Regions from separate parts of the Liquorilactobacillus nagelii DSM 13675 genome, predicted to be linked through region 2. Evidence: predicted binding sites of a transcription regulator. Region 2 holds the regulator's gene; each other region holds the start of a gene.

The links. The regulator Rex, encoded in region 2, represses fermentation and respiration genes when NADH is low (regulators of the CRP and FNR family bind a similar motif). The targets are predictions, from matches to a motif close to TTGTGAANTANTTCACAA.
Region 1: a site for Rex is predicted at 4,306-4,323, ahead of G6O73_RS11495 (YagU family protein). Genes of this name have one in related genera too.
Region 3: a site for Rex is predicted at 1,521-1,538, ahead of G6O73_RS11945 (NAD(P)-dependent alcohol dehydrogenase). Genes of this name have one in related genera too.

What each region holds. Positions count from the first base shown of each region.
Region 1 is NZ_CP049304.1:2,303,434-2,310,915, forward strand. It holds gene G6O73_RS11470 (D-2-hydroxyacid dehydrogenase) at 1-215, shown strand, start outside; gene G6O73_RS11475 (hypothetical protein) at 245-514, shown strand; gene G6O73_RS11480 (ABC transporter ATP-binding protein) at 896-1,792, shown strand; gene G6O73_RS11485 (ABC transporter permease) at 1,785-3,044, shown strand; gene G6O73_RS11490 (Dyp-type peroxidase) at 3,218-4,177, shown strand; gene G6O73_RS11495 (YagU family protein) at 4,361-4,900, shown strand; gene G6O73_RS11500 (metal-dependent hydrolase family protein) at 5,256-6,443, opposite strand; gene G6O73_RS11505 (gamma-glutamyl-gamma-aminobutyrate hydrolase family protein) at 6,873-7,482, shown strand, end outside.
Region 2 is NZ_CP049304.1:1,508,238-1,515,719, reverse strand. It holds gene G6O73_RS07670 (ISL3 family transposase) at 1-464, opposite strand, end outside; gene G6O73_RS12805 (hypothetical protein) at 697-849, shown strand; gene G6O73_RS12800 (hypothetical protein) at 904-1,113, shown strand; partial or broken gene G6O73_RS07660 (group II intron reverse transcriptase/maturase) at 1,158-1,373, shown strand; gene G6O73_RS07655 (ABC-F family ATP-binding cassette domain-containing protein) at 1,586-3,538, opposite strand; gene G6O73_RS07650 (redox-sensing transcriptional repressor Rex) at 3,774-4,424, shown strand; gene G6O73_RS07645 (CPBP family intramembrane glutamic endopeptidase) at 4,461-5,096, opposite strand; gene groES (co-chaperone GroES) at 5,270-5,554, shown strand; gene groL (chaperonin GroEL) at 5,619-7,244, shown strand.
Region 3 is NZ_CP049304.1:2,402,215-2,409,696, reverse strand. It holds gene G6O73_RS12855 (AraC family transcriptional regulator) at 1-264, shown strand, start outside; gene G6O73_RS11945 (NAD(P)-dependent alcohol dehydrogenase) at 383-1,501, opposite strand; gene G6O73_RS11940 (AEC family transporter) at 1,617-2,492, opposite strand; gene rhaD (rhamnulose-1-phosphate aldolase) at 2,592-3,407, opposite strand; gene G6O73_RS11930 (L-rhamnose isomerase) at 3,439-4,704, opposite strand; gene rhaM (L-rhamnose mutarotase) at 4,719-5,036, opposite strand; gene rhaB (rhamnulokinase) at 5,055-6,506, opposite strand; gene G6O73_RS11915 (MFS transporter) at 6,530-7,482, opposite strand, start outside.

The DNA of each region.
Region 1 (7,482 bases), 800 kb from region 2:
AAGGTCTGAATAATGACAAAATTTATGCTTTAGGGGCAGATGTGGTTTCTGAAGAGCCAATCAAGGCTGAAAATCCTTTGTTGAAAGCCAAAAACATTTATTTAACACCACATATTGCTTGGGCACCGACCGCAGCTCGATCACGTTTGATGAAGATTGCAGTTAATAACTTAGCTAGTTTTCAGGCTGGAAAGCCAATTAATGTAGTGAGCTAAGTGAAACTGCAATTAAGAGGTAATGATAAATGCTCAAAGCAGATAAACAAAAATACCTACTAAATTTTCTGGAAAAACATCCCAGCTTAAATAAGACTGAGCAAGAAATCATTGCCGAGACTATAGAGAAACTTGCTACTCCAAAAGTTGTGCAAACAAGAGAGATAGTCAAGCTAACCAAATCTCTTGAAAAGTTGTCCTTAACAAATAATCTATCAAATGAGGGACGGATTTTATTAAAAGAGTTAAATCGGGATAGCTGGATTGATGGTATACTCTATAATATGAATCTTTTTTGATCCTAGTAAGCATCATAACTAGCTTTTCCAGGCAAGCCGCTTTAAAGACGAAACATTGGTAAAAAAATGATATTTAAGTCACCCTGTAACCTAGCCAAAGGTGCATAGGGCGACTTTTTATTTATCATGGATTGCTTTGAGCAGTACAAAAAATAAGCTTGATCATGAGATTGTCTGGCAGTTATTCATTGATGGAGAAATCTTGTTCTACATAACCTTGAAAAGAAAAAGACAGCAAGCTATTTGTTAACATTTCATTTTTAGGAGCACTAATTGTTTTAGTATTATTTTTTATGTTAGTAATTAAATAATTTGCTTGACTAGCGACTTTTATCTAGCTAACTTTGTTATACTAGTAACAAACATAAAAGGAGTGAAGAAATGCTACAAATAAATGATTTGACAAAAACTTTTGGTCAAGTAACAGCTGTTGATCATGAAAGCTTCCAAGTCAAACCGGGGGAAATTTTGGGGCTAATCGGTCAAAATGGTGCCGGAAAGACGACAACATTTCGGATGATTTTGAATTTTCTAACGCCAGATAGTGGACAGATTACTTGGGGTAATCAGCCGCTAAAACAGGCAGATTATGATCAAATTGGTTATTTACCAGAAGAACGTGGGCTATATCCTAAAATGAGTGTCGGTAATCAAATTACCTATTTTGCTAGATTACATGGGATGAAGCCAGCCGAGATTCGTCAGCAGATTCCACAATGGATGGAACGTTTTCAAGTTAAGGGTAAGCTGACTGATAAAATTAAGGATCTTAGTAAGGGTAACCAGCAAAAAGTTCAGTTGATTGCTACCTTAATTCATATGCCGAAGCTGGTTATCTTAGATGAACCATTCTCTGGACTTGATCCAGTAAATGCGAGTTTATTAGAGGATGGAATTTTGATGTTGCGTGATGCCGGTTCAGCCATCATTTATTCAAGTCATGACATGGGGAATGTGGAAGCAATCTCTGATCAATTAGTGATGTTGCGCAATGGACAAGTTGTTCTCAGTGGAGCTGTTAGTGATATTCGTCAAAGTTTTGGTCGGACCAAGCTTTTCTTAGAGTCTAATTTAACCCAAGAACAATTAAAGGCTTATCCAGAAGTTAAATCTGTCAAACAACGAGGAGCGGAGTTGGAATTAACTCTTAGTGATCCAGCTGCGGGACAAAAAATCTTTGCAGCAGCAACTAAAGAAGGGTATATTCCTGAATTTCGTCAGGTACCACCATCACTGGATGAAATTTTTCGTTTGAAAGCAGGTGCAGCTGATGAATAAGTATTGGATCGTTACAAGTCAAGTTTATCGTAAAAATTTAAAAAGTGGTTCTTGGTTATCATTAGTTTTATCGCCATTAATTTTGTTGGCAATTGTCATTGGGATTGGTTGGTACTTCGGCCAGAATAGTCAACCGGCGCAAGTAGCGGTGGTGACGGATAATCCTGTGATTGCACAAGCTTTGAAAAAAACAAATGATGCTGACATTCATTATCAACATTTATCTGCAACTCAGGCGAAAAAAAAGTTAACCAACGAGAGTATTACCGGTATCTTGACCATTAAGACTCAACCAACCATTTCAGCAAAATACATCGAATTAGCCAATGCAGAAACAAGTGCAGATTTGAGTAAGATGCGAACAGCGCTCTCCAGTTTGAAAACCAGTCAAACTGCGAGTCAGTTAAAATTGACACCAGCACAGCTGCAGGCATTAATCACCCCAGCTAAAATGCAAAAAAAGACGGTTTCTATTGAAAATGGAAAACAGGTTACTAAAAGTAATTCAACCTCGACGGCTAATTACGCCTTTGCAACGGGATTGACAGTCTTTATTATGTTGATTATTACTGTGTATGGTCAGATGCTGGCACAAGAAATTGCGACTGAAAAAGGCTCACGTATTATGGAAATTTTATTGAGTTCGGTTAGTGCAGCTACCCAATTTTTCGCTAAATTAACGGCAATTTTATTGTTGCTGGTAACGCAATTAGCGATTTATGCTGTTGCAGGAGGTCTAAGTTGGACTTGGCTAAAGCACCAATCGTTTGTCAAAGAAATTTTACCATCGGTTGATTTATCAGTTCTTTGGTCAACAACTTCACTAATAGCAATTTTATTCTTTATTATTGGAACAATGACTTTTGCAGTTTTAGCCGCCTTGTTGGGTTCATTGGTAGCAAATCAAGAACAAGTTAATACAGCAGTTATGCCAATTTCCCTGTTAGCCTTGGCTGGCTATTTTCTATCACTGATGGCCCAAGCTGGTGATTCAATGTTGATTAAAGTTTTCAGTTATATTCCCTTTATTAATGTCGAATTAATGCCAGTCAGATTGGCATTACAACATACAACTTTGTTAGCTGCTGGGATTAGTTTAGCAATTGCGGTAATTTTCTTAATCGCCTTCACTTTCATGGTGGTTAAAGTTTATCAGACCAACGTTTTAGTTTACTCAGAAGCAGGAGTTATCAAAGCTATGCGGCAATCTTTTCGAATTTGGCAAGCAGAACGAAAAAATCAAAAAGATTAATTTTTAATTGAGTAATTAGAGAAAAAAGTTTGATCAAAAAGGATCAAACTTTTTTTTAGTACAAAAAATAGCAAGTATTAGTGAATACTGGGGCTTTTTTTAGTAGCAAGTGTTAATATTTAATTGAGAAACTTATTAGATGATAAAATTTAAAAAATAAAGGAGAAGATATGATGACTGTTGATCCTCAAAAAGCACAAGCTGTCTGGAAAGATGTTGGTGAAAATGTCCAATTTACAGTTTTGAAATTAAAACGAGACGATCAAACGAAGGCTCAACAAGCAATTCAAGAATTTGCTGATCGCTATCAAGCAATTATTCGTTCATTAAGAATTCGTTCAGCAAAACCTGGTGGCGATTCTGATTTGAAGGTAACTTTAGGATTTAGCAGTAGTGCTTGGGACTACTTATTTCCAACAGCAGCTAAGCCCAAAGAGCTTGAATCTTTTGCAACTCTGAAGGGTACTAAATACCAAATGCCAGCAACTGAAGGCGATCTTTTCTTGCATATTCGGGCAGATAGTGAAGCTGTTGTCTATGAGGCTCAAACTGACTTTCGGCGTTTTCTTCAAAATATTACAACGGTTGTTGATGAAACGAAAGGATTTCGTTATTTTGAAGGTCGAGCAATTATCGGTTTTATCGATGGAACCGAGGTCCCCGCAGTTGAGGAAGCTGCTGAGTATGCTTTGGTTGGTGATGAAGATCCAAAGTTTATAAATGGTTCCTATGCCTTTGCCCAAAAATGGTTGCATGATATGGATTTTTGGAATCATTTAAAAGTTGAACAACAGGAAAAAGGTGTTGGCCGCGAAAAGTTCACTGATTTAGAGTTAGCGGAAAAAGATAAGTATCACAATGCGCATAATATTAGTTCGAAGCTGGAGATCAATGGTGAAGAAAAAAAGATTGTCCGAATGAATGTGCCATTTTCTGATCCAGCAGCTGGCAAAACCGGGACTTACTTTATTGGTTATGCGCGGCATTGGCAAATTATTAAGCAGATGTTGCAGCAAATGCTAGATACATCAGATTTCTTATTGAGCTTTTCGACGATTTTATCGGGCCAAGTTTTCTTTATTCCATCACGTGATCTGTTAAATCAAATTGCAGCGGGTAAACTGAATAAATAATATTATGTTGACGATGTAAAATGACAATTAATCTAAAAATAATTTTTTGTTTTGTGAGAGTACATGATGATAGGCTTTAAAACAATAAATTTTCTTTAGGAAAAACTAATGTTTTCGGTTGCAAAACATTGACAAAAAAATCACAAACTAATATGCTATTAATTGAGAGAGGAAGTTGATAGCATGTTTAATTTAACAAAACCCAAAGCGTCTTTGGGGGCAATTGTATGGAAGAGTATTTGGTATGGCTTTATTGCTGGAATGATTTCTGGAATGGTTAAAATTGGTTGGGAGAACATTTTACCACCACGGACGATTGCTCGAAATCTAACTAATCCACCACAACACTTGCTGGAACAAATCGGCTTTTCAGCTAAAACGGTTCATGCATTTGTTTATTATTCGACTGATCAGAAAGTCTTTTATGTTGCACTGTTGATCCATTTCGGTTTTTCAATTGTATTTGCAGCATTGTTTTTATTCTTGGCCCAATATTGGAAAGCAACTACATTATGGCAAGGAGCTGCTTACGGAATTGTCATTTGGATCGCATTTCATTTGATCCTTTTGCCAGCTTTAGGAACAATTCCAGCTCCATGGAATCAACCATTTGATGAACATTTCTCAGAATTCTTTGGGCATATTGTTTGGTCATGGTCAATTTATGCGGTAGCGGTATGTTTGGCTAAAAACGACAAGAAACATGTTTTAATCAATTTATAAATTTAATATTGACTTATAAAAGTGCAGCCTTAGTGGATTATAATCAAACCACTAAGGCTGCACTTTTATTTAACATATTAAGACAAAAAAAGAGACCAATGTTTTAAAAGATTAGAATATTCGCCTCTGTACTGGCACCAAATGTGTTCAGATTATCCGTACGAATAGAAAATATATTTTATTTATGAAACTAATTTAGCTTATTTTTGAACGAAAATCAGAATATTAGTATCACGTCAAGGGTTTTTAAAGCGCCTAAGATAAGCTGAATACTAATTTGAAGCTGTTAAGAAGTATATATAGATTTTATTAAGATTTGTCCAAACCATATTTTAACTACACTTACTTTAGGCAACTAAAATTGACGAAGACCATGTAAATAGACTTGTTTATCGGTTTGTTGAACAGCTTTAACATCTTCTAAGGGATTGTTTTTTAGAACGATGAAGTCAGCAAATTTACCCGTTTCTAAAGTACCATAATCAGCTTGAATCTGACATAGTTCTGCCGAATTAATGCTTGAGCATTGATAAGCTTGTGCGGGAGTCATCCCCAACTTAGTTAATAATTCAAATTCGGCCGGTGTTTGATCAAAACCATTAAAAACAGTTCCGGCATCGGTGCCACAGGTGAATTTGACTCCTAATTGATAAGCACGAGTCAGATTTTTGTAGGTGTCATCCAAAGCATCAGCGGCTTTGTTCAACTCCCAGGATGGAATTTTGTTTTTTCCATATTTAGGAATTACCCATTCGGCGATTAGAGTTGGAGTTAGATAAGTATCTTGTTCAACCATTTGCTGTGCTTCTTTGGCAGTGACATAAAAACCATGTTCAATTGAATCAGCATGGGCATCCAAGGCATTTTGAATTCCCGGGTTGCCTTCTGCATGAACCGAAACTCGTTTGTGTTTATGGTGAGCTTCAATAATTCCAGCAGTCATTTCTTCAGTTGAAAGCTGAGGATCATCCATGAAATCGCTGGGAGTCATCACTCCGCCAGTTGCAACCATTTTGATGTTTTGGGCACCATTTTTTAAACCTTGGCGAACAGCTTTGCGCATTTCATCAGGAGAGTCTACTTGGTAGGCTGCACCCGGAGCATCTCCGTGACCACCTGTCATTACAAAAAGGCGACCAGAAGGCATAATTGTTGGAACGTCTGTTAACAACCCCTTTTGTTGCATTTTACTTAATTCGATATCCAAATCAAATAAGCAGCCGCACTCACGGATAAAAGTAACGCCAGATTTTAATAGTTCGCGCAAATGTTGATATGCCAGTACAGTAGTTTCAACTTGAGACTTGCCGAAACCACCATCAAAGGCTTGCGGATCAAGACTGATGTGAGTATGAACATTGATAAAGCCTGGCATTACATATTGACCATTTAGATCAATGGTTGGAATATCAGAAGGCAGGTCACCATTACCGATTTGCTGGATACGACCGCTGGCCTGGTCGACAGTTATCCAAGCATGAGCTAAATTCTCTTGGCTTTTCCCATCAAACAACATTAAATTTTTAAAAGTTATTAATCCCATAAAATCTTCCTCGCTAAAATTTAGTTAAGAAAAATTATACTCGCTTTTTTTGAAAATAAAATTATAAACTTAATAAGCATAAAAATATTTTTGTGATGCTTTTTTCTTACTAGTAAAATAATTAATGGGTTATTGATGACAAAAGATTACTAAACACCAAAAGTGCCATTAGATAAGGCTGAACACTGGAATTTTAAATTAAAATGAAAGCAGAGTTTAATAAACTGTTTTTTTAAAACTCCAATCATTAAATTGTGCATCAATGAATTTGTTAGTAAAAAATGCCGAACTATGTAAAACTTATTTTCTATTTTTTAAACGAAATGCTTCGGAAATTTATTAAACCATCTTAATCAAATTATTCGGTTGATATAATTAACATCTCATGATATATTTAATTTCATTATTTTGAAAGCAGGGATTGAACTTATGAAACCGATTATTGCCTTGACGGCTGACTCATTGATTGATCATTCAGCGGTTATTAATCAGCACGATGCTGACATGGCCCCGACAGCGATTAAAGAAGCTATCGTGGCTGCCGGAGGAATTCCAATTATTTTACCGTTCTCATTAACTACTGAACCCGATGAAGCGCAACTCAATCAACTAGTTGATTTATTTGATGGCTTACTGCTTCCTGGTGGCCCGGATGTTGATCCAACTTTTTTTGGGGAAGAACCAATTCCACAGATTGGACGAACCGCTTATCGCAAGGACGCTTTTGAGATTGCTTTAATAAAAAAAACTCGTGCCGTTCATAAGCCTATTTTTGCTATCTGTCGAGGAATTCAGGTTTATAACGTAGCTTGTGGTGGTACTTTATATCAAGATTTAGCAACGCAAGATACAGCTTATGCTATTCGCCATGCCCAAGCAGCTCCGGGAAACTTTCCAACGCATCATGTTCGAATTGCTCAAGATAGTCGGTTAGCCAAACTTTTGGGCAATAGCAGTTATGTTAACTCACGTCATCATCAAGCTGTTAAGCAACCAGCGCCAGGCTTGCGGGTAGTTGCTCAGGCAGCAGATGGTGTAA
Region 2 (7,482 bases):
CGCTGAGGTCTTTGAAAATCATGATATAAAATCCGTGTAACTGAACTAGGAGAGATCCCGACTAGTTTGGCAATCGTCGTAACAGGGAGTGATTGTTTGGCTAATTTAACAACAGCAGATTTGAGACCTCTGGTAAGAGAATGATTCTTTTCAACGATTGGAGTGTTGGCACCACAAGTAGTCTGACAAGATTTACAAAAATAACGTTGTTTTCGCAGATACAATAAAATCATTGGGCCATTGAGTGTCGGCAAACGGAGTTTTGTCAAAGTAGTACCATTTTTAATCAGCGATGCAAAACCACAGTGAAGGCAATGAGAAAGTTGATAGCTAAGGCGAGCATAGATCGCCTTGAAATGATAAATAACGCCAGATCTAACCGTTCTAAGGTCCTCAACTTTAAAAAAATTGATATTTGAGTCTTTTATTTCGAGTAAGCGTGCGATAAAATTTAATTGGGACATGGTTTTTCCTTCTTTCGATTGGGTTTAGTCACTTAAATCGTATCATAGGATGCCATGTCCTTTAACGTATAAAATAAAAAAACTGATACTGGCTTTTATGTTCCACCAATATCAGAAAGTATAGACCCACTTAAATTAAGGTTGAGGTCGTCAATACTAGTGGAATATCAATTACGAGTTTCAAATTGGCCCAACAACACGTAGTGAACAGTTAGATTTAGGATATGGATCCTTGAGATCAAATATAGAAAATGAACGAATCTACGAAGTTGCTGCCTCAAAATATATGGAAGGTGATAAAGTACACGTTTTGGCTATTGACGTAAGTCGTGGAAAAAGTAGTTGTGCTCTTTTACACGATCATACGGTTGTTAAGAAATTTTAGATTGAGTCTGGATTGGCGAAGCTCAGGCCGATAATTACGAGCGATGTGCCAGCCATGGCAGTATTTGAAACAACTGGTATTTATTCTAGAGTTCTGACTCGCTTTTTCATTGATGAAGGAATGAATTACCTTGAAATAAATCTTTTGGAGTCATCAATTCGCATGGCAGGGTTGAGAAGACAGAAAACGGACCGTTCAGATACTGTTAAATTAGCGCTCTTGGAAATTGATCAGAAGTCAGCTGAAGTAATAGTAGTGGGTTGACCGTAATAATCTCAATCAGGCTAATGCATAAGGATCTCGATGGTGTGTTCCAAGTTCTAACCCTCATTTTCGAGCAAGTATTTTCAGATAGTAGCTTCAGTTTTCGACCACATCGAAGTGCTCATGATGCCATTCGGCAAGTGATTTACCTTGATTTAAAGGCTTACTTCGATACAGTCAATCATGATCTAAGGATGAAATTTATTAGTCAGTATGTTCAGGATCCATGGTTATTGAAGCTAGTTAGTGGGGTCATAAATGTTCTTGGTATACAGCCCACACAAGTGTATTGAAATACAACTACGAATGAAAAGCTGGAGAGCCTTGGACTGACAAATATGTCCAAAACTCTCCAGCAAATTCAGAGTGCTTAGGTTATTGAACCGCCATATACGGCGATGGTATGAGAGGTCGGATGACTCGCCTTCTGCTAATTGACTGGTTAATAGTTTTTTTCAGCATCTTTTCTTTATTATTCAAACTTTTCGAGTTTAGCAGCCGTGGTTTCCCACTCTGTTTCAGTTTGTTGTTGTTGTTGTTGATTCTCAGTTAATTGTTCTTGCAGTTGTTTGATTTTGGTTGGATCAGTATAGTTTTCAGGTGCTGACATTGCCTGTTGAATCGAGTTAGCGATAACATCTAAGTCTTCTAGTTGCTTTTCAAGCTTCGCAACGTCACGTTCTAATTTTCTCTTTTCTCGCTGCAGTTTTTTGTTTTGCTGATAATTAGTTGCAGATGTTGAAGTTTGAGAGCTTTTCTTCGCTAGGTTTTGAGACTCATCTGCTTTTATTTCTTCAGCTAGTAAATGCTGCTCGGCTTTTTTGGTTAGGTAATAATCATAATCGCCTAAGAATAGTTGACTTCCTTGTTCACTAAGTTCAATAACCTGAGAGGCAACTTTGTTGATAAAGTATCGATCATGAGAAACAAATAGAACTGTACCATCAAATTTAAGTAATGCTTGTTCAAGGACTTCTTTGCTTTCAATGTCTAAGTGGTTTGTTGGCTCGTCAAACAAAATAAAATTATGGTGGTTCAGAGCAAGCTTAGTTAACAACAAACGAGCTTTTTCACCGCCAGACAGCTGGCTAACAATCTTAGCAACATCGGAACCGCGAAATAAAAAGCTTCCCAAAATCGAGCGAATGTCTTTTTCTGGCATGGTCGGATGATCATCCCAGACCTCATTTAAAACACTTTTGTTAGGAGTTAGGTTATGTAATTCTTGATCATAATAACCAACATCAACTTGTGCTCCAAATTGACTGCTCCCAGAAATAAATGGAATTTTCCCTAGAATACTTTTTAGAAAAGTCGATTTTCCGATCCCATTAGGACCGACAATTGCCATAATTTGGTTTCGTCGAAGCTCAATATTAATCGGGCCAGCAATTGCGTGATTTTGGTAACCAATATAAGCCTCATTGACATTCAAGACGATATTGCCACTTGGGTGTTCAGCAGTAAAAGCAAAGTGTGGCCCTTGTTGTTGACCTTGAGGCTTATCTAGACGCTCAATTTTTTCTAATTGTTTACGACGACTTTGGGCGCGTTTAGTGGTTGAAGCTCGGACGATATTTTTTTTGACGAAATCTTCTAATTTGTCAATTTTCTCTTGTTGCTTTTCATAGGCTTTTTGCTGCAGCTGTAAGCGCAATTGCTTTTTTTTGATATAAGCCGAATAGTTTCCGCTATAATGGATAGCAGCCGTTGGAGTTAATTCATAGACATCTTGCGCAATTTTATCAAGAAAATAGCGATCATGAGAAACTAGCAATAAAGCGCCAGTATATCCTTGAAGATAATTTTCCAACCAATTGAGTGTCTCAATATCCAGATGGTTGGTTGGTTCATCGAGAATTAGCAAGTCTCTTTTTTCCAATAAAAGCTTTGCTAAAGCCAATCGAGTTTTTTGCCCGCCAGAAAGGCTATTAATTTTTTGCTGATAATCTTTTTCATCAAATTTAAATCCATGTAAGACTGAACGAATTTCTGCTTGATAGCCATAGCCGTTATTTTCCTTAAAATCGTGTTGCATTTGATCGTATTGTGCCAACAAACGTTGATATTCTTTTGAATTAACTTTCTGTGAATCACTAGCGATTTTGTTTTCAAGTTGGTGAATCTTTTCTTCCATTTTTCGTAAGGGCTCAAAAACAGTTAACATTTCTTCATAAATTGTGTTAGCTGAGACTAAACCGGTATCTTGAGCAAGATAACCAATTGTCAAATTTTTTGCGCGCGTTATTTGGCCTTGATCCGCTGGTTGTTGGTCCATTATTATTTTTAATAAAGTTGATTTGCCAACACCATTTCGGCCAACCAAGGCAATTCGTGAATTTTCTTGGATGTCTAAATCAATATTTTTAAAAAGGACATCTGCTCCAAACAGTCGAGCAACGTGTTGGACTTGTAGTAAAATCAATTAAATCACTTCCTCAGAGTAATTTGTGAAGCTGGTTTCTAAAAGCTTGTGAATTATTAAAAAAAGCTAGTCTTCTGATTGCATACGAAACAAAATTAGTGTAGCATAGTTAAGGAAAAAATAAACAATACTTTGTTTTGTAAATTGTGAAAAATGGTGGTTGAGCTTTTTTATTTAACAAGACAGTTGTTAAATTTATCAAAAAAATCATTAATCTCTTGAAAGGAGAAAAATTATGGCAAGTAATAAAATTCCACATGCAACGGCTAAACGATTGCCGATTTATTATCGTTACCTGCATTTTTTGTCAGATGCGGGTAAACAGCGTGTATCTTCAACCGAATTAGCTGATGCAGTTAAGGTTGATTCTGCAACAATTCGGCGCGACTTTTCGTATTTTGGTGCTCTTGGAAAGCGGGGCTATGGGTACGATGTTGAAAGTCTGTTGGCCTTTTTTCGGAAAACTTTAAAGCAAGATAAGTTAACCAATGTAGCTCTAATTGGCGTTGGCAATTTGGGTCATGCATTGTTAAATTATAATTTTCACCAGAGCAACAATGTGCGTATCAGTGCAGCTTTCGACATCAATGAAGATATCACTGGTACAATTCAAAGCGGCGTTCCAGTTTATCATATGGATGATATGAAAGAACAGCTTACGGTTCAGCAAATTGAAATTGTTATTTTGACAGTACCAGCACCAGTTGCTCAAGAAGCTACTAATGAGTTGGTAGAAGTTGGTGTTAAGGGAATTTTGAATTTTACGCCATTAAGAATTACAGTTCCAAGTACTGTTCGTGTTCAAAATGTTGATCTAACCAATGAATTGCAGACCTTAATTTATTTCTTAGATAAATTTGGCTCACATAAGGAAAATGATGCCTAATTAGTCAAAGCAGCCGCAAGTGAGCGGACTGCTTTTTTATTTGAAACTAAGCATGACAATTATTAAGTTCATCACCATGTGAGCAATCATCGAAGTTTGTACTCGACCACTTTTGGCATAAATCCAGCATAACATTCCACCAATAGCTGCATAAGTAAGAAAATGACCATCAGCATGGACAATACTAAAAAGCAGGCATGAGATAATACCAGCTATAAAAGGACTGGTGAGGGTCACTAAATTACCAAAAAGCACTTTACGAAATACTAATTCTTCCATAATTGGAGCAGCAATGAGCACATATAATAAATAAATCGGGTAATGTTTGATAATAGCTAGCATAGCAGCTGTGTTTTGTGAAGCATCAGTTTGGTGCAGAATTAAGTTTTCTAACCAAAAACAAAGTTGTTGAGTGGCTAAAAGAAGAACGGCTCCACCAAAACCTAAGATTAAGTTTTGCTGCTGCGAAACTGATTTTTTTTCTAACCAATTTTGATAAGTTGCAAATTGCCGATTGATAAAATACATTGCAATGCTTCCCGTTACACCGATAATAGTTAATAAATAGTAAAGGCTGGAACTAGTTCTAAAGTAATGATCGATAATTGTTGAGCAGATTGAAACGATTAGGTAGCTAATTAATAGCCACATGGAATTTTTTTTCAACGCCATTAAACGGCCCTCCTTAGCTGAATTACTTTGGTCATTATACCATAATTTAGCAGTTGCAATGTTCGAGTGATAAATCACTTGCAATTAAAGCACAAATTGATTATAGTAATAACTGTGGTTAGCACTTAGAGATACTGAGTGCTAAAACATAACTAATATTGGAGGGATACAGAGTGCTTAAACCTTTAGGAGATCGCGTTATTTTAGAAGTTCAAAAAGATGAGGAAAAGACAGTCGGTGGAATTGTCCTAGCAAGTAATGCTCAGGAAAAACCACAAACTGGCAAAATTGTTGCAGTAGGCGATGGTCGTGTACTGGATAACGGAGAAAAGGTAGCTTTGTCGGTTAAGCCAAATGATTTGGTTATCTTTGACAAATATGCAGGCACTGAAGTTAAATATGAAAGTAAGCAATATTTGGTTGTGCACGAAAAGGATATTGTTGCTATCGTTGAATAGTTTAATTTTAATATGATTCAAAAAATTGTTTTTATTTAAATTTTGATGATGAGGTGAATTTTTAATGGCAAAAGAAGTTAAATTTTCTGAAGATGCACGGACAAAATTACTTGCTGGGGTTGATAAACTAGCTAATACCGTTAAATCAACTTTAGGACCAAAAGGAAGAAATGTTGTTTTAGAGCAATCATATGGTTCTCCAACAATTACTAACGATGGTGTCACAATTGCTAAAGCAGTTGAATTAGCAGATCATTTTGAAAATATGGGCGCAAAATTAGTTTCTGAAGTAGCATCAAAGACTAATGACGTTGCAGGTGATGGAACTACAACCGCTACAGTTTTGGCACAGGCAATTGTGACAGAAGGAATGAAAAATGTTACAGCTGGTGCTAATCCAGTTGGCATTCGTCGGGGAATTGAATTGGCTACTAAAAAAGCGGTTGATGCATTACGCGAAATGTCACATAAAGTTGAATCAAAAAGTGATATTGCACAAATTGCATCAATTTCTTCTGCGAATGAGGAAGTTGGCAAGTTAATTGCTGATGCAATGGAAAAAGTTGGTAATGATGGAGTTATTACAATTGAAGAATCAAAAGGTATTGATACTTCATTAGATGTTGTTGAAGGAATGCAGTTTGATCGTGGCTATTTATCACAGTACATGGTAACTGATAATGATAAAATGGAAGCTGATCTTGACAATCCTTATGTTTTGATTACTGACAAAAAGATTTCTAACATCCAAGAAGTTCTGAATTTATTACAATCAATTGTTGAACAAGGTCGTCCACTGTTAATTATTGCGGACGATGTTGATGGTGAAGCTTTGCCAACACTTGTTTTAAACAAAATTCGTGGGACTTTCAATGTTGTAGCTGTTAAAGCTCCTGGATTTGGCGATCGTCGTAAAGAAATGTTGCAAGATATTGCTACATTGACAGGTGCTACTGTGATTACAGATGATTTAGGTCTTCAATTAAAAGATACTAAAATTGACCAACTTGGTTCAGCTGGTAAAATTACAATTACTAAAGAAAAGACCACAATTGTTGAAGGTGCTGGAGATAAAGCTCAGATTGCAGAACGTGTTCAGACAATTAAAAAACAGATTGCTGAAACTACATCTGACTTTGATCGCGAAAAATTACAAGAACGCTTAGCTAAATTAGCTGGTGGTGTTGCAGTTGTTAAAGTTGGTGCTGCAACTGAAACAGAACTGAAAGAACGTAAATATCGCATTGAAGATGCTTTGAACGCTACTCGTGCTGCTGTTCAAGAAGGCTTTGTAGCCGGTGGTGGTACAGCTTTGATCAATGTTATTAAAGATGTTGCTAGTTTGAAAGAAAGTGGTGACGTTCAAACTGGAATTAATATCGTTAAACGTGCATTAGAAGAACCAGTTCGTCAGATTGCCGAAAATGCTGGGCTTGAAGGTTCAGTTATTGTTGAAAAATTGAAGTCTGAAAAACCAGGTGTTGGTTATAATGCTGCTGAAGATAAGTGGGAAGATATGGTAGATGCTGGAATCGTTGACCCGACTAAGGTAACTCGTTCAGCTTTGCAAAATGCTGCTAGTGTTTCTGCCTTATTGTTAACTACCGAAGCTGTTGTTGCTGAAAAGCCAGAACCAAAAGCTGCTCCAGCTGCTCCGGCTCCAGGACCAAACATGGGCGGTATGATGTAAACCAACTGGTTTAGAAAACAATTATTTTTAAGGAAAGTTAGGATATAAGTTTTCTGATTTTAATTAGGTAATTGGATACCAAAACTTCTTAATACTCCGTTTCGACAATCCTTATCAAAAACCATAATTTGTTTGTTGCTGATGAATTAAGAAGTAAAGTAATTATATGTTATAGCCTTGTTGTAAATATTTAGTCTGTCAGGCAACATATGGACTCTAGGGGCTTAGTAATTATGCA
Region 3 (7,482 bases), 890 kb from region 2:
AATTTAACCTTAATGGCAAACCAGCTTGGTTATTCCAAAAATTATCTTTGTCGATCATTTAAACAAGCAACTAAACAAACAATCGTTGAATATGCCAACGAACAAAAAATTCGTGAAATTCAGAGCCAATTAGTTTTTTCAAATAAAACAGTTACCGAAATAGCTAACATGTTAGGTTTTTACGATCAAAGTTATCTAACTAAACTTTTTAAAAAATACTTAAACACAACCCCTACCCAATTTCGAAAAAAATATCATCTCTAAAAACGGGCAGTCGCATTTTTTGCGAAAAAACGAATCGCCTCTCAAAAGTTAGATTCTTGGTCTAACTTTTGAAAGGCGATTCAGAACTATCCTTTTCAACATATTAAAATCAATTAACTTATTCTGGTTGATAATCTTCGTCGATTACCAAAACCGGTTTAATCGTTTTACCACTGACTGAGTCTTGGTTAGCTTGATTAATATCAGCAAACTTGTAGAACTTTTCAGTTTTATCAAAATCAAACATACCTAATTTATAAAATTCAATCAATCGAGGCACATCAATCTGTGGAATAGCATCGCCCATATTAACTCCGACAACTTTCCGGTCAGAGGTGCAAAGGTCATTCCAAGAACTCATAGTAATATTTTGAGCAGTAACAGCAATTAAAGCTGCCGTTCCACCCTGAGCTAAGGCATTGATCGCTTGCAGCATTACTGGTTCAATTCCGGTTGTATCAACTGTGAAATCAACTCCATAACCATTCGTTAATTTTTGAATAGCTGCGACCGGATCTTCTTCCTTACTATTAATTGTTTGCGTTGCCCCAAGTTCTTTGGCTAAAGCCAATCTTTCAGGAACAACATCAATAGCAATAACTTTTGTACAGCCTGAAATCTTACCAGCCATCATTGCTGCCAAACCAACTGCTCCGGTACCAAAGACAGCAATTGTTTGACCTGGTTTTGGCTGTAAAGTATTAAAAACGGTTCCACTACCAGTAACATAGCCACAACCTAAAGGCCCTAATTTCCGTAAGTCCAGTGACTTATCAACTTTTACTGCATTGCGTTGATTAACAACTGTATGGGTTGTAAACGATGATTGATTAAACATATCGCTAATATGCTTGCCGTCCTCGGTAAAATGGTCAGTTCCATTTGCCCGAACACCACTCAAATTATATTTTGCATAGCTGCGGCACTGGGTCGGAACACCCTTTAAACAATTGTCACAAGTTCCGTCAGCATAGAATGATAAAACAACATGATCACCAACTGTGAAATCTGTAACTTGTGGTCCGATTTTTTCTACAATTCCTGAACCTTCATGGCCTAGAATTACTGGGTAGCCAAGTGACGCATCACCTTTACGGATTGCTTCATCGGAATGACAAATACCACTGGCAACCATCTTAATTTGCAAATCTGTTGGTCCCATATCTGCTAATTCAATATCATTTTCAATAACAAATGGATCACCCATTTTTTCAACTACCGCTGCACTAATTTTCATATCAATTTCCTCCTAGTAATTGTGAATTAATTAACTATCCGTTTATATTATCTGTAATTAAGCAACCGTTTTCAATATCATAATTACATTTAGAAAGTAACAAATGTACACCTTATTAAATAAGCAAGTTAAGAATAACTGTTAAAGTTATAACACTAGTTATCGTACTAACTAAAGTACAGGTTGAAACAAATTGTGGCTCAGCATTAAATTGAATGGCATATAAAGTAGTATTCGTGGCACTTGGCATAGCTGCCATGGTTATTATTACCATTTTCATAATTGGATCAATTGGCAATAATAAGCATAATAAATAAGCTAATAACGGAGACACTACCAATCTTAACAACCAAGCTAAATTCACCTGATACCAATTGACTTGGCTTAAATGAACTTCTGCCAGTTGCATTCCTAAAATCAGCATAATAACTGGAATTGTTGTATTTCCTACTAAGTTGATGCTTTTCATAAAATTACTCGGAATTTTAATATGATATTTAGCTAATAATATAGCTGGAAGAATAACATAATTCATTGGTTGCTTGAAAATCATTTTACCCGCTGTTTTTATTCCTCCTTGATTATCTGCAGCAATATATACACCAATAGTTCCCATCAAAATATTGTGAAAAACCATAATCGGCATTCCATACAAAAGTCCCTTGTTGCCGAAAGCAAACATTACAATTGGAATACCATAATTCCCACTGTTAGGAAAAACAATTGACAATAATAGCGCATCTAATTGATTGCGTCCAAATTTGCCGACTTTACTAATGATTATTCCCAGTAAGATCAACATTAACAAAAGTAAACTTGATGTCAAAATTACATAAAAAAAGTTACTATCAATCGCTTCCTTATAAAAAGTTTGAAACACCAGAAATGGCAACAGAAGATAAATTGCAACCGTCGAAAGTGGCTTTATATCTAATTTGAAAATTTTTTGGAAAATAAACCCGCAGAAAAAGATTAAAAGAACTGGTAGCATAACATGCTCAAAAATACTCACTTTTATCATCTCACTATTAAAAAAAATAAAGCCAACTTTGACAATTGACTTTATTTTTTATACTATTTATACATTTAGTTAAAGGAACTTTGGATTAGCAGTTACTTTAAAAGCTGCAGCTAGTTCACGTAATTGATCATCGGTAATCGATTGTTTCATCTTGCCGCCTTGTGCTCCAATTTGTGAATAAATAGTAGCTGCTTTTTCAACCGTCTCAATTAAACCAAAAGTTTCATCTAAATCTGCACCTACTCCAAAAATACCATGGTGTGGCCACATAACTACACGGAAATTCTGCATTTTAGCCGCAGTTGCGCGACCAATTTCATTAGTGCCGGGTGTCATATACGGAATAACACCAATTCCTTCAGGGAAAACAACCAATGATTCAGCCTGCATTTTCCAAAGTAAACGAGAAATATGCGCTTCATCCAAATCTTGGGTAAATGACAAAGCAATCGTATTAGTCGGATGACAATGCATGACTACTCGCTGTGTTGAATCGATCTTCAAACGTTCAATATGTGTCATTAAATGACTAGGAAATTCAGATGTTGGTAAACCGCCATCTTCAAACCCCCACAGTAAGTCTGCCTTTTGGCCGTCTGGAGTAATCTGAACCAAACCTAAGTCCAATTTTGGTTGATTAATTACATTGCGAAAATAACGACCTGTCCCAGTTACTAAAAAGTATTCACCAGCTAATGAGGCAGCATCAAAACCAAGTTCCAGTGTCTTTTTAACTTCCTTAACATCTTCAAAATCTTTTAAATCTGCAGCATCAATTCTTAATGAAACATTGCCACCGTTACGTTCATCCCATCCGTGCGCATAGGATTCATGCGTGATTTCACTAATCTTTTTTACAAATTTTGAATCGACAAATTCTGTCATTATATTTCCTCCCGAGTACCTATTTCATTAATTAATTGCGTTTGAACAAAACGTCTTTTTCATACTGGTGAATACTGTTTAACCAATCCGCTCCAACTGGTGTATTATTTTGCAAACAAAATTCATCCCAAACAGCACCAAATGGATAGGATTTCAATTCCTCAGTAACTGCCAAACGGGTTGTAAAGTCATAGTTCAACTCAGCTTTTTTCAGTTGATCAATTGGGGCTAACATTGCCTGTAATAAAGCCTTTTGTGTTGCCCGCGCACCAACTACCCATGCTGCTACTCGATCAATGGTTGCGTCAAAGAAGTCCAAACCAATATTAGTGCGATCTAATTGGTTATCACGAACTAAGGAACGAGTAATTCGTAACAAAGCATCATCCATAATTACAACATGATCACTATCCCAACGTACCGGACGTGATACATGCAACATCAAACCTTTACCAAATGGCATGAATGCAGAAAACTTATCTGATACATCTTCAGTTGGATGCCAATGACCAGCATCAATTGTCCAAAGCTTGCCACGACTGATTGCATAATTGTTATAGAATAAATGTGAACCAACCGTATATGATTCGATCCCTGTTCCAAACAATTTCCCTTCAACTGCTTCAATTGTGTTCTTTTCATCATATTTCTTAGCAAAGATTTCATCTAGGGAGGCAATTAAACGTTCCCGCGGGCTTTGCTTGTCAATTGGGTTATCTTTAAAACCATCAGGAATCCAGAAATTATTAACTGATTTTTGACCAAGCTCTTTACCAAAGTAATTAGAAATTTCACGTGATTTCTTGCCAACTTCAATCCAGTAATCACGGATTTCCTTTTCTGGGCTAGCTAAAGTGAAATTATGTTTTACTTTAGGATGTGAGAAGAAAGTTGGGTTCATATCGAGACCAACGCCTTCTTTTTTGGCCCAATCAACCCAATATTTAAAGTCTTCTGGTCCAACCTCATTAAAATCTTTTTTCTGATCAGTCACAGCATATAATGTATGCAATTGGACTTTGTGTTGACCCGGAATCAAGGTTAAGGCTTCATGCAAGTCGGCGGTTAATTCATCCGGTGTTCTAGCAATTCCAGGATAGTTGCCACTAACCCCAATTCCACCAGTTAATTCCTGCTCTGGATTCAAAAAGCCATGAATGTCATCGCCTTGCCAGCAATGCATTGAAAGTTTAACTTTCTTTAACTGCTCCATAACAGCATCAGTATCGACACCTAACTCCGCATATCTTTCTTTAGCTACTGCATAGGCTTTTTCAACATTTTCTGATTTAACCATTTTAAATTCCTCCTTTAATCTAAATGAAATACTTCGTGTAAGTCTAATGTTACTGGGCTTTGATCAGCATTCGTATCCATAATTGGTTCCATATAAGCCCACCATTTTTTACAGGCCGCTGAACCTGCGATGGCATTATATTTTTCAATATTATCAACTTCTAGATAGGCAAATAAGTTACCAGTCTTTTTATCAAGAAAAATCGAATAATTGTGTGCCCCGGCTTCTTTCAAAGCTTTCCTCATTTCGGGAAAAAGATTATTATGACGCCGCTCATATTCATCATACTGATCCGGATAAACATGCATTAATTGTCCCATTCGAACTGTCATTTTTTTCTCCTTTCAAAACTATCTTTTTAAAAATCTTTGATACGCTTGTAAAATTTCTGGATATTTATCATTCTCTGGCTTAAACTCTTTGATTTTAAATGAGTTAGCTATTATTCTTCTAGCAAGATAAACATTTAAAATGTCGCCTTTCGTAATCATTTGAACCATAATATTACCAATTGCTGTTGCCTCACTTGGACCAGCGTAAACATTAATACCGCTAATCGTAGCTGTCAGCTGATTCATCAAACCAACATTCGATCCACCACCAACAATATTCAAACTGTCAATGTGATATCCTAAAATATGGTCTAAAATTGATAACTCATTAGCATAATATAGCGAAAGATTTGAATAAACCGCCATTGCTAATTCGCCTGGAGTTTGAGGAACCTTTTGTTTTGTCTCCTGACAATATTTTTGAATTTCCGCAATCATATTTGCGGGATTTTGAAATCTTTCTGCATTGACATCAATCAACTGTTGAAATGGTGGTTCTTTTTCGGCTAATTTTGCCAGTTCCACAAAACTGTAACGATCTCCAAGTTCATGTTTAATGTTTTGAATAATCCAAAGACCCATGATGTTTTTCAAAAAGCGATAAGTTCCATATGCTCCCCATTCATTGGTATAGTTTTGTTCAAACGCCTCTTCACCATTTTCCGGTGTATTGAGTTCTGCTCCAATTAATGACCAAGTACCGGAACTTAAGTAGGCCCATTTTTGACCAATTCCTGGCGCTCCGATAACTGCAGAAGCCGTGTCATGAGTTGCCACGGTTATTACTTCAGTTTGGGGTAAATCATACTTTTCTGCCAAATCAGCCTTAATCTCACCCAAAATTGTTCCAGCCTCTACTAATTTAGGAAATTGGGTTTGCTTAACATTAACTTTTTCCAACAAGTGATCATCAAACAATCCCTCACGTAAACTAAGCATTTGTGTCGTAGATGCATTGGTTACTTCGGTGACTGCCTTACCAGTCAGCGCATAACCAATATAATCTGGAATCATCATAATTTTAGCTGTTTTTGCTAATAGTTCTTTATCTTCTTCAAAGAGCTGATATAAAGTGTTAAAATCCAAGAATTGAATACCAGTTTTCTGATAAATGTATTCCTTAGAAAGATCAGTAGTTAACCGTTCAATACTGCCTTGAGTTCTTGTATCACGATATGATATTGGATCCTGTAATTTTTCACCGTGATTATCGACTAAGACATAATCAACTGCCCAAGTATCAATCCCAAGAACAACATTTTGATAACCAGCTTTTTTAATTTTGCTCAAACCAAGCAAGATTTCTTTGATTAAAGCGTCAATATTCCAGCGATCATGCCCTTTCTCATGAACAAATCCATTTTTAAAGCGATGAACTTCTTTCATTACTAATTTAGAATCAACTAATTTAGCCAACATCAGTCGTCCACTAGAAGCTCCAATATCAACTGCAACATATGTCTTAGCCATAAATCACTCAAATCCCTTCATTTTCAATCTTGTTGATCGCCGTAGCGTTCCTTAGTAATCTGCGATAGTGTCTTGCCACGAGTCTTAGGTGTCCAGATTGTTCCAACTAATAGTGATACAATTAGTAAGATTATCATTGCTGTTCCAGCAATCTTAAATCCTAAGCTTGATAAAATCATCGGGAAAATAATCGACCAAATTCCAGCTGTTCCACGGACAATGAAAAACATAAATCCTTGTGAACCCGCACGATACTTAGTTGGAAACAATTCAACTGCCCATAGTGCATACCATGCTTGCGCACCAATTCCAGCTGAAATGCCCCAAATAATTACAAATGCCCATAAGGCTGCCCAACCAAAACCGATGTAAGTTAGAATCAACCATGAAATAACTGCCATGGCAGCTCCAACAAAGAAAAAGGTTCGATGATTTAATTTGTCGCCCAATAATGCAAAGCCAAAATAACCGGCCAATGCTGTAAATACCCACAAAACTGCTTGTAACATATTAGCTTGAGTGTTATTAAGTCCACCAACTGTTTCATAAACAAATGGCATGAAAAAGCCCATTGCTCCAGCAACTAAATTCCAAAATACATAAACTCCACAGAGAAATAAAATACTTTTTATCGAAATAAGATTAGAGAACAACTCACGATATGGATGTGTTTCAACTGTTGAGTCTTTTTCCTTTTGTTTTTGTTCAAGCCAATCTTTTGACTCCGGCAACTTTCTTTGTAAGTTCCAGGCAATGAAAGCTACCACGGTCAAAAAGGCAAACAAGATTCGACTACCTAATAAACCAATTGGTGCCAAAAGTGTCCCAGCGACAAAAATGATAACTGGTCCCATCGACCAAGCAAATTGCGAAATTCCAATATTATGTGCTCGATTAGTATCACCAGAAGTTTCTCCAATATACGTCCAAGATGCAGGCACCCCAGCCCCAACTGCAATTCCGGTAACTAAAAAGC